Regions from separate parts of the Limosilactobacillus ingluviei str. Autruche 4 genome, predicted to be linked through region 3. Evidence: predicted binding sites of a transcription regulator. Region 3 holds the regulator's gene; each other region holds the start of a gene.
The links. Region 3 encodes NrdR, which represses ribonucleotide reductase genes. Its sites were predicted from a motif close to ACACNATATATNGTGT; they were not measured.

Region 1 (3,234 bases), on a different contig from region 3:
ACTTGTCAAAGTAGGAACCATCGGCGTAGGCACTCTTTTCGAATTCATAGAAGCTTTCGCCCTTTTCCTTGGCGATTTCGTTGGAAGCCACCAACGTCCAGTAGTTTAACAACATGAAGTAAACCCCGGTAAATTCGATGGCCACTGGACTGCCGTATTGGATGTGGTGCTTGGCCAAGTAGCCGTGCAGCCCCATCGCGCCCAGCCCGACGGAGTGGTAGAGGTCATTGCCCTTGCGAATGGATGGGACAACGGTCAGGCTTTCCGCGTCTGAAATGTGGGTCAAGGCCCGCATCATGGCCCGGATCGACCGGCCCAGGTCTGGGCTTTCCATCAGGTTAGCGACGTTGGTTGAGCCTAAATTACAAGAAACGTCGGTCCCTAACGTTTCATAGGATTGGTCATCGGCAACCACGGATGGCGATTGGACTTGGGCGATTTCGGAGCACAAGTTGCTCATCGTGATCTTCCCAAAGACCGGGTTGGCCCGGTTTTCGGTGTCTAAATTGACAATGTAAGGATAACCAGATTCTTGTTGCAACTTGGAAATTTCATCTTCCAATTCCCGGGCATCAATCCACTTCTTGGTAATTTCCGGGTTGTTGACCAGGTTGTCATATTCCTTGGTAATGTCAACGTAAGCAAAGGGTTCGCCGTAGACCCGTTCGACGTCGTAAGGGCTAAAGAGGGCCATTTGCGCGCCGGCTTCAACCAGTTCATAGAACTTATCCGGGACGGTAATCCCTAAGGAGAGGGTCTTAAGCCGGATTTTTTCGTCGGCGTTTTCTTTCTTGGCCGATAAAAAAGCGACAATGTCGGGGTGGAAGACCGACAGGTACACGACCCCGGCCCCTTGGCGTTGGCCTAATTGGTTTGAGTAGGAGAAGGCGTCTTCCAATAACTTCATGACCGGGACGACCCCACTGGCTGCACCCTTGATCTTCTTGATTGGGGCCCCGGCTTCCCGTAAGTTGGTCAGGTTGATCCCCACGCCGCCCCCAATCTTAGACAGTTGCAAGGCGGAGTTGATCGTCCGGCCGATCGTGTTCATGTTGTCGGTCGCTTGAATTTCAAAGCAGGAAACAAATTCCCCGCGCCGCTTGCGCCCGACATTTAAGAAGGTCGGGGTGGCCGGTTGGTAGCGTTGGTGGATCAATTCATCGGCCAGATCCATGGCTAAATCTTCATCCCCGCCAGCCAGGAATAAAGCGTTCATTGCGACGCGATCGATGTAATTTTCCAAGTAGTATTCCTTATCGTCGGTCCGCAGGGCGTATTGGGCATAAAATTTGTAAGCGGCCATAAAGGAATGGAACTGGAAGCCGGCACCCTTGAGGTAATCGTACAGCCGGGTAATGAAGGTCATTGAATATTGTTCAATAAAGTCCCGTTCGATGTAGTCGTGATCCATCAACCAGTTCAACCGTTCGGCCACGGAACCAAATTGCTTGGTGTTGGGTTTAACATTCGTAGCCAAGAAATCTTGCAAGGCTTCTTGATCCTTGTTTAATTGAATTTGGCCATTTTTGGGAATGTTGATTTCATTGTTTAAGTCAAAGTATTTAACTTGGGTCAGGTCGATATCAGAGAGTGCCATGGTGTTAAATTCTCCTTCAAGTCAAATTTGTTACATAAAAAAAGAGTGGTGGTCAATTTTCAAACCTCCCACTCGACATGGTTGGGCTGCCGGGGGCACGCCCCAGCCTTATTTCTGGGGGGACCCTAGGCCAATTGCTTGAGCATATCCGGCCGGAAACCGGTAAAAGCTGACCCGTTCGGTAACTTAACTACCGGTGTAGCCTTAAATCCTTCTTGCTTTAATGCATCAACGAATTCGGGTTGTTCATCAATGTTGTGTTCAATAAAGTTGACGTGGTGTTGTTCTAAGAAACGCTTGGTCATCGTGCATTGGATGCAGTTATTTTTGGAAAAGACAGTTACCATCATTAAGTCCCCCTGTTACGAATTTGTTGAATTAAAGTATAGCGGATTTTGCGGAAAAAGCAATTTAAAAACCACCATATCTCGTGGTCGATAAAAAATCGAATACAAGATATGGTGGATAAAAACGGACTTTGATTCGCTTTCAATCACCAGAAAAAAAGATTTGAAAATGATTTTTAAGTCATTTGAACCGTGGTGATCAACGAGAATTTATTATACACTGGTTCAGAGAAAAAAACAGTAAAATGCGCGGAGGAAAAATGAGTCAAGATGAAAAATACATGCGTGCAGCCTTAGCTGAAGCGCGCCAAGCCGAATTGTTGGGGGAAGTGCCAATTGGGGCGGTGGTCGTGTACCAGGGCCAAATCGTGGGGCGTGGCCACAACATGCGGGAAAAATTTCAAGATGCTACCTATCATGCTGAGATGTTGGCCATTATGGAAGCCTGCCAAACCTTGGGGAGCTGGCGCTTGGAAGATTGTGATCTGTACGTCACGCTCGAGCCTTGCATTATGTGCAGCGGGGCGATTATCAATGCCCGGGTCAAGCGGGTGATTTACGCGGCGCCTGACCCCAAAGCCGGGGCCGTGGCGTCACTTTACCATTTATTGAATGATGAGCGGTTGAACCACCAAGTTGAAGTCGTAGCCGGGGTGTTGGCAGCGGAAGGCGGTGAATTGCTGCGGCAATTTTTCCGGGGGATTCGCCGCCGGAAAAAGTTGGCTAAGCAAGCGGCCAAACAAAATAATTGAGAAAAGACTGGTAATTTGGGGGTAAATACGGTAAAGTAGTACTTGCCGTTATGGCCGTAAAGCAAGGTTGGACTCGCGAACCGTGTCAGGACCGGAAGGTAGCAGCACTAAGGATGCTCCGGCTTGTGCTTTATGTACATATTTTGGAATGCCACTGGCGCAGGAGGATAATTCTGCCCGGTGGCTTTTTTCGTTGATCCAAGCATGGTGGCCACAAGGTCAGTCCCAACCGCCTTTTCCCGATAAAAAAACAAATGAGTGAATTGGTTAACAAACGTGACGGGGTTATCTACAATAAGTGTGTAAGGGTTTTCTTAATGATTGACAGAAAGGGGAAATTTACATGCGTGGATTTGCAATGTTGGGACCAAACAAGACCGGGTTTATTGAAAAACCAGATCCGAAAGTTGGCCCGCGCGATGCCTTGGTAAAGCCACTGGCCGTGGCGCCATGTACGTCTGATATTCACACCGTCTTTGAAGATGCGATTGGCCCGCGTGAAGACATGATTTTGGGGCACGAAGCCTGCGGGGAAATC
Region 2 (3,234 bases), 480 kb from region 3:
GCGACACCGTGGCCCGGCTGTCTTTAAAGACTTCGTCCACGCTATCAGTCGGCTTTAAGCGCTTGCCAAAGGCTCCGTACATATACAGCAAGGGGGCGTTTTCGGGCTTGGCCTGCTTAGTCCGGGTAATCCGGTAGTCCAGGGCCTGCTTGGCTAGCGCCAAGCGTTCATTGAAGATGGTCCAGAAGCGGTCTTGATCCCCCTGGGCCAACAAAGCGATCCGCGGCAAGTTTAACGAAACCACCCCGAGGTTCATCCGGCCAGAATTGACCTCCTTGCCCGTCGCCGGGTCTACCCAGCCCTGCAAGAAGCTACGGCAGCCCATCGGCGTCTTAAAGCTCCCGGTCAATTCCTTAATCTTGTCATACATCAAGAGGTCCGGGTACATCCGCTTGGTCGAGCATTCGAGGGCGAGCTGTTTGATGTCATAGTTAGGGTCACCAGGGTCAAGGTTAAGGCCGCGCTTGAGGGTAAAGATCAGCTTCGGGAAGATGGCCGTCCGGTGCTCCTTGCCTAACCCCTTAATGCGAATCTGCAGGATCGCCTTTTGAATGCTACGGGCAATCCACGAAGTCCCCAACCCGAAATTAACGGTCGTAAAGGGGGTTTGCCCCTGCGAAGAATACAGGGTGTTGATCTCGTATTCCAAGGCCTGCATGGCATCGTAAATGTCTTTTTCCGTTTTTTGCCGCGCATAGGCTTCTTGTTTGGCTGGCGCCACCCATTCTGCGGCATCGCGCAGGTGCTTTTCGTAATTTAATTGGGCGTAAGGTTCTAACAATTGGTCAATCCGGTTGGCGGAACAACCACCGTATTGCAACGACGCCACGTTAGCGATGATTTGTGACATCTGGGCGGTTGCGGTTTGAATTGACTTAGGCGAATCCACCCAGGCATTGCCGATCTTAAAGCCGTGGGCCAGCATTTCGTCAAAGTCAATCAAACAACAGTTGGTTTCCGGGGTTACGGGCGAGTAATCCAGGTCATGCCAGTGTAAATCTCCCCGCAAGTGGGCTTTGGCTACCACTTCCGGCATCATCTTCAAGCCCAGCGCCCGGCTGACGACCCCGGCTTCCAAGTCCCGTTGGGTATTAAAGACGCGGGAATCCTTATTGGCATTTTCGTGGACCACCCGATCGTTATGATCAAACAGGGCGGCCAATTTAGTCTGCGGATCAGTGGCAGCCGCAAAAGCGGCCTCATCTTGGGTTCGGTAGTCTTGGTACGCTTGGGCCAGTTGGTGGGCCCCCGTCTTTTCCAACGCTTCGATGATCACCGCGGCAATCTGCCGGGTTTTGACCGTGCGCTCACCCGCCAACCGCGCCACCAAAGCGGCAATGACGGCTTGCTGGGTCGCTTGGCTGGCATGTAATTGCGCCAGCACCCATTCGATTTTATAAGCGTAAAACGGGGTCAAGGTCCGATCCCGCTTTTCAACTGTGACCGTTGCTAATTGTGTCAGCTGCTCATTCACTTTTACCACTCCTTTTGATGTTTTTATCCTAGGGGATAACACAAGATATAGAAAGAGTTGACTTTTTCAAAACTATATCTTGTAGTCAAAAGGTGGTCCCGCCCCCAAAACGGGACGAGGGGTTTCGCTGATCAAGCGATCTTGGTCGTTCACCAAGCCGATCCGCCCGGTTTGCTTTTCATCTTCCTCAATGCCTGCGACCTAAAAAAACCGCTTTACTGACGGTGGCAATTGAGCGCGTGATTTACCAAAAACTTTTCTTGCTTTGCGCCCAAGCCTGAGCAAAAAATCATGTATCCGTCCCAGGCAAGGAGAATAAAAAAGGCCCACTAACCAAGGGTCAGTGAGCACTGTATATCGATTAAGCAAGATTAGAATTGGCCATCGGCAATTTGATCCAACAATGGCCGCGACGGGATAAAGAAGAGTTGCCCCGACAAAATTTCGGAGAAGGTCAACAAAAAGTCACTCTTTTCCACCATGTTGGTCAACATCATCTTAGTGACCGTCCAGTGGCGAGAGTAGCCAATAAAGTAAGTCCCGGTATTGCCCGAGGCGGGATCGGAGAAGGGCACGTTCATCCGGACAATCTTTTGCTCTTCACCGTCAATTTCAGCCTTGGAAGCAACGTTGTGGGCATTAGCGTACTTATCTTCATCCGCCAATTCCAAATCGGTGAACTTTTCCCGGCCCACCGCTTTTTCTTGTTCTTCGGTCTTGAGGTGGTGCCAGAAGTCCATATTGTGCCGCCACTTTTGGGCAAAGGCATACGAACCATTTTCAAAGACCGGATCTTCATCGCCAATAATCGCGTAATCGGCCGCATCTTCAACTTGTGGGGCTTCCGTCCCATCAATAAAGCCAATGATCGCCCGGCCTTCAAAGTAGCGGAACCCCTTCGTTTCGTCGACCACCGTGGTAATGTCCTTTAAGAAGCGACGGAACTGGCTCATCGCTTCATAAACCACTGCTTCGTCACTGGCCCGCACGTGGAAGAACAAATCCCCCGCTGACGCCGGCATCGAATACTTAGGCCCCTGCAGGGTCTGGTAAGTCTCTAATTCTTTTGGCTTGGCTGCCCCTGGAAAGAGGTAGTCCCAAGCGGCATTACTCAAACCAAAGCTGGCCTTCAAGTCCCCCTGGGCATCGCGAATCCGTAAGGAGCGCAAAATCGCTTGGTAGCGATCCGCAAATTCCTCAATAACTGCCTTTTCCTGTGCTTGATCCGTGCGGTTTAACTCCAGCACCGTGAACTGTACGTGTTGACCAACGTCCTTCCAGACATCTTGGGCCTTGTTTGGATCCATTGTCATCAGTGATTCCTCCCATCAATTTTGGTTCCGGCTTCATTTTAGCATAACCGGCCAGCTTGCGGGGGTTAAATTCTGCCGTCGCAAGCTCAATATTAATTAAGAATTATTCTAAATAAATTGGGAGAGCAATCAAAAAACCACCCCGCGGAAACCGCCAGGTGGAAAATTAATTTCTTTATTTACCGAGGTAATTACTGTTGGTCCCAAACCACTTTTGGTTAATCCGGGCCAATTCCCCGTTCTTTTGCAGCTTAGCTAAGCCCTGGTTAACCTTCTTTTGTAAGGTCTTGTCGCCCTTGCGCATCCCCACGGCGAATTGATCGACCGTAAAGGCCGGGTTGACAATCACCTTAAAATCGGCCCGGTTCTTTTGGTGACGAATGTAGTATTCAGCATACACCTTATCCATCAGCAACCCTTGAATCCGGTTGGCGTTTAAGTCAATAA
Region 3 (3,234 bases):
TACTGTTTCTTGTCTGGCGAATCACTTTTCAAATCGGCCAGCAAATCTTCAATCTTTTGCACACTGGCAGAACTGACCGCGGCTGACGAGGCCGCTGGCTTCGCCTGTTTGGCCCAATCTGGCAATTGTTCTTTAATCCGCGGCCGCTTAGTATACTTGCCCTTCGGTTGGTTGCGCTGGGCCAAGCGGGCTTGTTTTTGCTGTTGGTGGCGCTGAGCTTGGCGCAACGCGTCAGCCGCCGAAGCCACCCCGAGACTTTGCCAGGTCGACGCGATTGAATTAGCTAAGTTCGCTACTAAATTGGGCATTTCTTGATCGACCAACAAGTACCAGGTCAAAACATTCAACGCCCCGTTGGACAAACGACTGTTTTGGGCCAGCTCCGTCAACGTTCGCTGTTCAGCCGGGGTTACAAAGCCCCCCTTTTGTTCCTTTAACTGCCGTAAAAATTCAACCGGCGGCACCTGATTCGCTAAATTAACCAGCTGGCGCATGGCTGCTGACAGCCCGGTCATATCATCAGTCTCCGATGTGCTTGACGGTGGGGCCGCCGGCGGCTGATTAGCCGCTTGAACTTGGCGCTTAAAACTCAGTTCATTAAACTGGTTGGTCGCCATATCCGTTGCCCGGGCGGCTAAGTTCGCCAGTTGAAATTCATCCATCGCATACAGGCGGTGTTCAGCCAAAATTAAATTTTGGGCAGCTTGCAAAGCCGCTTGGGGAACCCCGAGACTAGCTGCTTGTTGTAAAAAGAAGCCAAAGTCAAAATCCGGGGCAGTAACTTGCGCTGGCGCGGCCGCTTGGATCAGGCCTTGCCGGGCTTTTTGCAAGGCCTGATCATCTTGGGCCTTGGTTGTTTCATCCGGCTTAAACACCGCAAAAAAGCTCTTGGTCACTTGCTTGAGCGAACTGGTATCCAAGCTAAATTGCTGGGCTTGGCGCGCCAATTGATCAAAACGGGCGGCGCCAACTTGTTGTAATAACAAGACCGATAATAAGTCATCTGCTAACAATTCACCGGGCCGCAAGGGCGGTTGCAGTTCAAAGACAAAGACCACGCCCAGTTCACTTGCTTGTTCAAAGGTTTTCACCAAGCGTAAGGCTTCTAAGCGATCCAACGCCGTCGTCAATTCGCGGATCCCCGTGTTCAGTTGCACCAGTAGTTGATTAATCCGGGCGGGCGCCGTTAATAACGGTTGGGGGTGCAGCTCCGTTGCCAGAGCCAGCAACACCCCTAGCGCCGCTGAGCCTAACAAGGGCTGATAATACGGCACAAACGTCGGCTGCGAAAGCCCAGTAAAATTAGCCCCGGCACTGATAACATAGTGGCTCTTAGGGGTCAGCGGTGAACGCTCAAGCATGGGTTGGCCCCTCGGTTTGGTGCTGTTTGGCCACGATGGCTTCTAATTCGCTCATAAAAGCATCGACGTCTTTAAACTGGCGGTACACGCTGGCAAAACGGATGTAGGCAATCTGGTCAACTTCTTGCAACTCATTCATGACAAATTCCCCAATCACCTGACTGGAAACTTCATTTTCGCCCAAGCGCCGCACCCGGGCTTCAACATTGGCCGCAATATCCGTCAACTTTTCCATGCTGACCGGCCGCTTTTCGGCCGACCGCACCAAGCCGTTTAACACTTTTTGCCGGCTAAATTCTTGCCGGGTGCCGTCTTTTTTAACCACCAGCAACGGCGTCTCTTCATAGCGTTCAAACGTGGTAAACCGGAACCCACAATGGGTACACTCCCGCCGCCGGCGAATAAAGGTTCCATCTTCACTGGGCCGACTATCCACCACCCGCGAGCCATTACGCTGACAATGTGGACAAATCATGCGCTCCCCTCCTCAATCAAGGGCCATCCGTTGGTTAGGGCAGTCCCAACCCCGGCCCTGAGCTTAACTAATTATTTAATTATACCATACCGGCAAAAGCCACTGAAACAGCCAGGCCATAACTTGGTGGTGGGTTTGAGCCACACTGCCTTCGTTGTTAATCACAACTTGGGCGCGCGCTGCCTTTTTAGCCAAAGGCCACTGGGCATTAATCCGCTGGTGGGCAGTTGTTTCATCATAGCCATTGCGGGCCATCAGGCGGCGCAATTGGGTCGCCGCGCTGACCTGAACCACCATCACCGCATCGCAAAGCGTTTCGTAGCCCCCTTCATATAAGAGCGGCACATCCAAGATCACTAAACGCACCCCGGCTTGGCGGGCCTGGGTGAGTTGCCAAACAATTTCTTGGTGAATTAAAGGCCCCAAAATGCCATTGAGCTTCGCTTCGGCCGCGGGGTGACCAAAGACCATTTGCCCCAATTGGGCGCGTTTGAGCGTCCCATCAGGGGCCAGGATCGTCGGCCCAAAGGCGGCTACCAAACGCGCTAACCCCGGCTGATGCGGGGCCACCACCTGACGCGCTACCAAATCGCCATCAATCACAACCGCCCCTTGCTGGTGCAAAAAGCGTGACACGGTTGATTTACCGGTCGCAATCCCGCCGGTCAGCCCCAATACCTTAGTCATCACTGGCTACCAAGGGTTGGCAATGTGGACAAAACGTCGTCCCGCGCTGGGCGACCTTAATTTTAACCAACTTGGTGCCACAACGCCGGCACGCTTCCCCGCTGCGGCCATATACATCGAGCTGATTTTGAAATTCTCCCGCATCCCCGAAGGCATTCTTAAAGGTATGCACGGTCGTCCCGTGATGCTTGGTCGCCCGGGCCAATTCGTGAATGATGTTGTCCCGCAACTGAGCAACCTTCGCCGCCGGAATCGTATTGGTGGGCTGCTCGGGATTGATTTTTGTCTCCCACAAGACCTCATCAACATAGATATTTCCTAACCCAGCCACGTGGGATTGGTCTAATAAAAAGGGCTTGATCTTGCTGCGTGACTTGTGCATGATTTCCTGCAAATACGTCGTTGTCAACGTGGCGGCGGTGGGTTCGGGCCCAATCTTGGCCAAGCCCCCGTAATTCATTTCCGTTCCCGTGGTCACTAAGTGCATCCGCCCAAATTTACGGGTATCACGGTAACCCAAATCAGTCCCATCAGTAAAGTGGAACAGCACGTGGACGTGTTTATCGATCGTGGTGCCAGTGGGTTGGTTAAAGTAACTGCCCTCCATCCGCAAATGCGAAATCATCGTCAACTGGTTGCTAAACCGGAACAGCAGGTACTTGCCCCGCCGGTCGATCGTTTCGATCGTTTGCCCAACTAAAGCTTCTTTAA

Region 1: nrdH (glutaredoxin-like protein NrdH) is a predicted target of NrdR. The motif match lies at 2,047-2,062, and genes of this name have one in related genera.
Region 2: nrdD (anaerobic ribonucleoside-triphosphate reductase) is a predicted target of NrdR. The motif match lies at 1,544-1,559, and genes of this name have one in related genera.

Annotation. Positions count from the first base shown of each region.
Region 1 covers NZ_HE997177.1:68,200-71,433, reverse strand. Annotated here, with positions in the region: gene nrdE (class 1b ribonucleoside-diphosphate reductase subunit alpha) at 1-1,597, opposite strand, end outside; gene nrdH (glutaredoxin-like protein NrdH) at 1,723-1,944, opposite strand; gene tadA (tRNA adenosine(34) deaminase TadA) at 2,205-2,696, shown strand; RNA gene ffs (signal recognition particle sRNA small type) at 2,745-2,841, shown strand; gene BN54_RS09085 (NAD(P)-dependent alcohol dehydrogenase) at 3,040-3,234, shown strand, end outside.
Region 2 covers NZ_HE997173.1:181,283-184,516, reverse strand. Annotated here, with positions in the region: gene nrdD (anaerobic ribonucleoside-triphosphate reductase) at 1-1,474, opposite strand, end outside; gene BN54_RS00920 (Dyp-type peroxidase) at 1,846-2,787, opposite strand; gene BN54_RS00915 (amino acid ABC transporter substrate-binding protein) at 2,963-3,234, opposite strand, start outside.
Region 3 covers NZ_HE997173.1:657,707-660,940, forward strand. Annotated here, with positions in the region: gene BN54_RS03220 (DnaD domain protein) at 1-1,361, opposite strand, end outside; gene nrdR (transcriptional regulator NrdR) at 1,354-1,836, opposite strand; gene coaE (dephospho-CoA kinase) at 1,912-2,523, opposite strand; gene mutM (bifunctional DNA-formamidopyrimidine glycosylase/DNA-(apurinic or apyrimidinic site) lyase) at 2,516-3,234, opposite strand, start outside.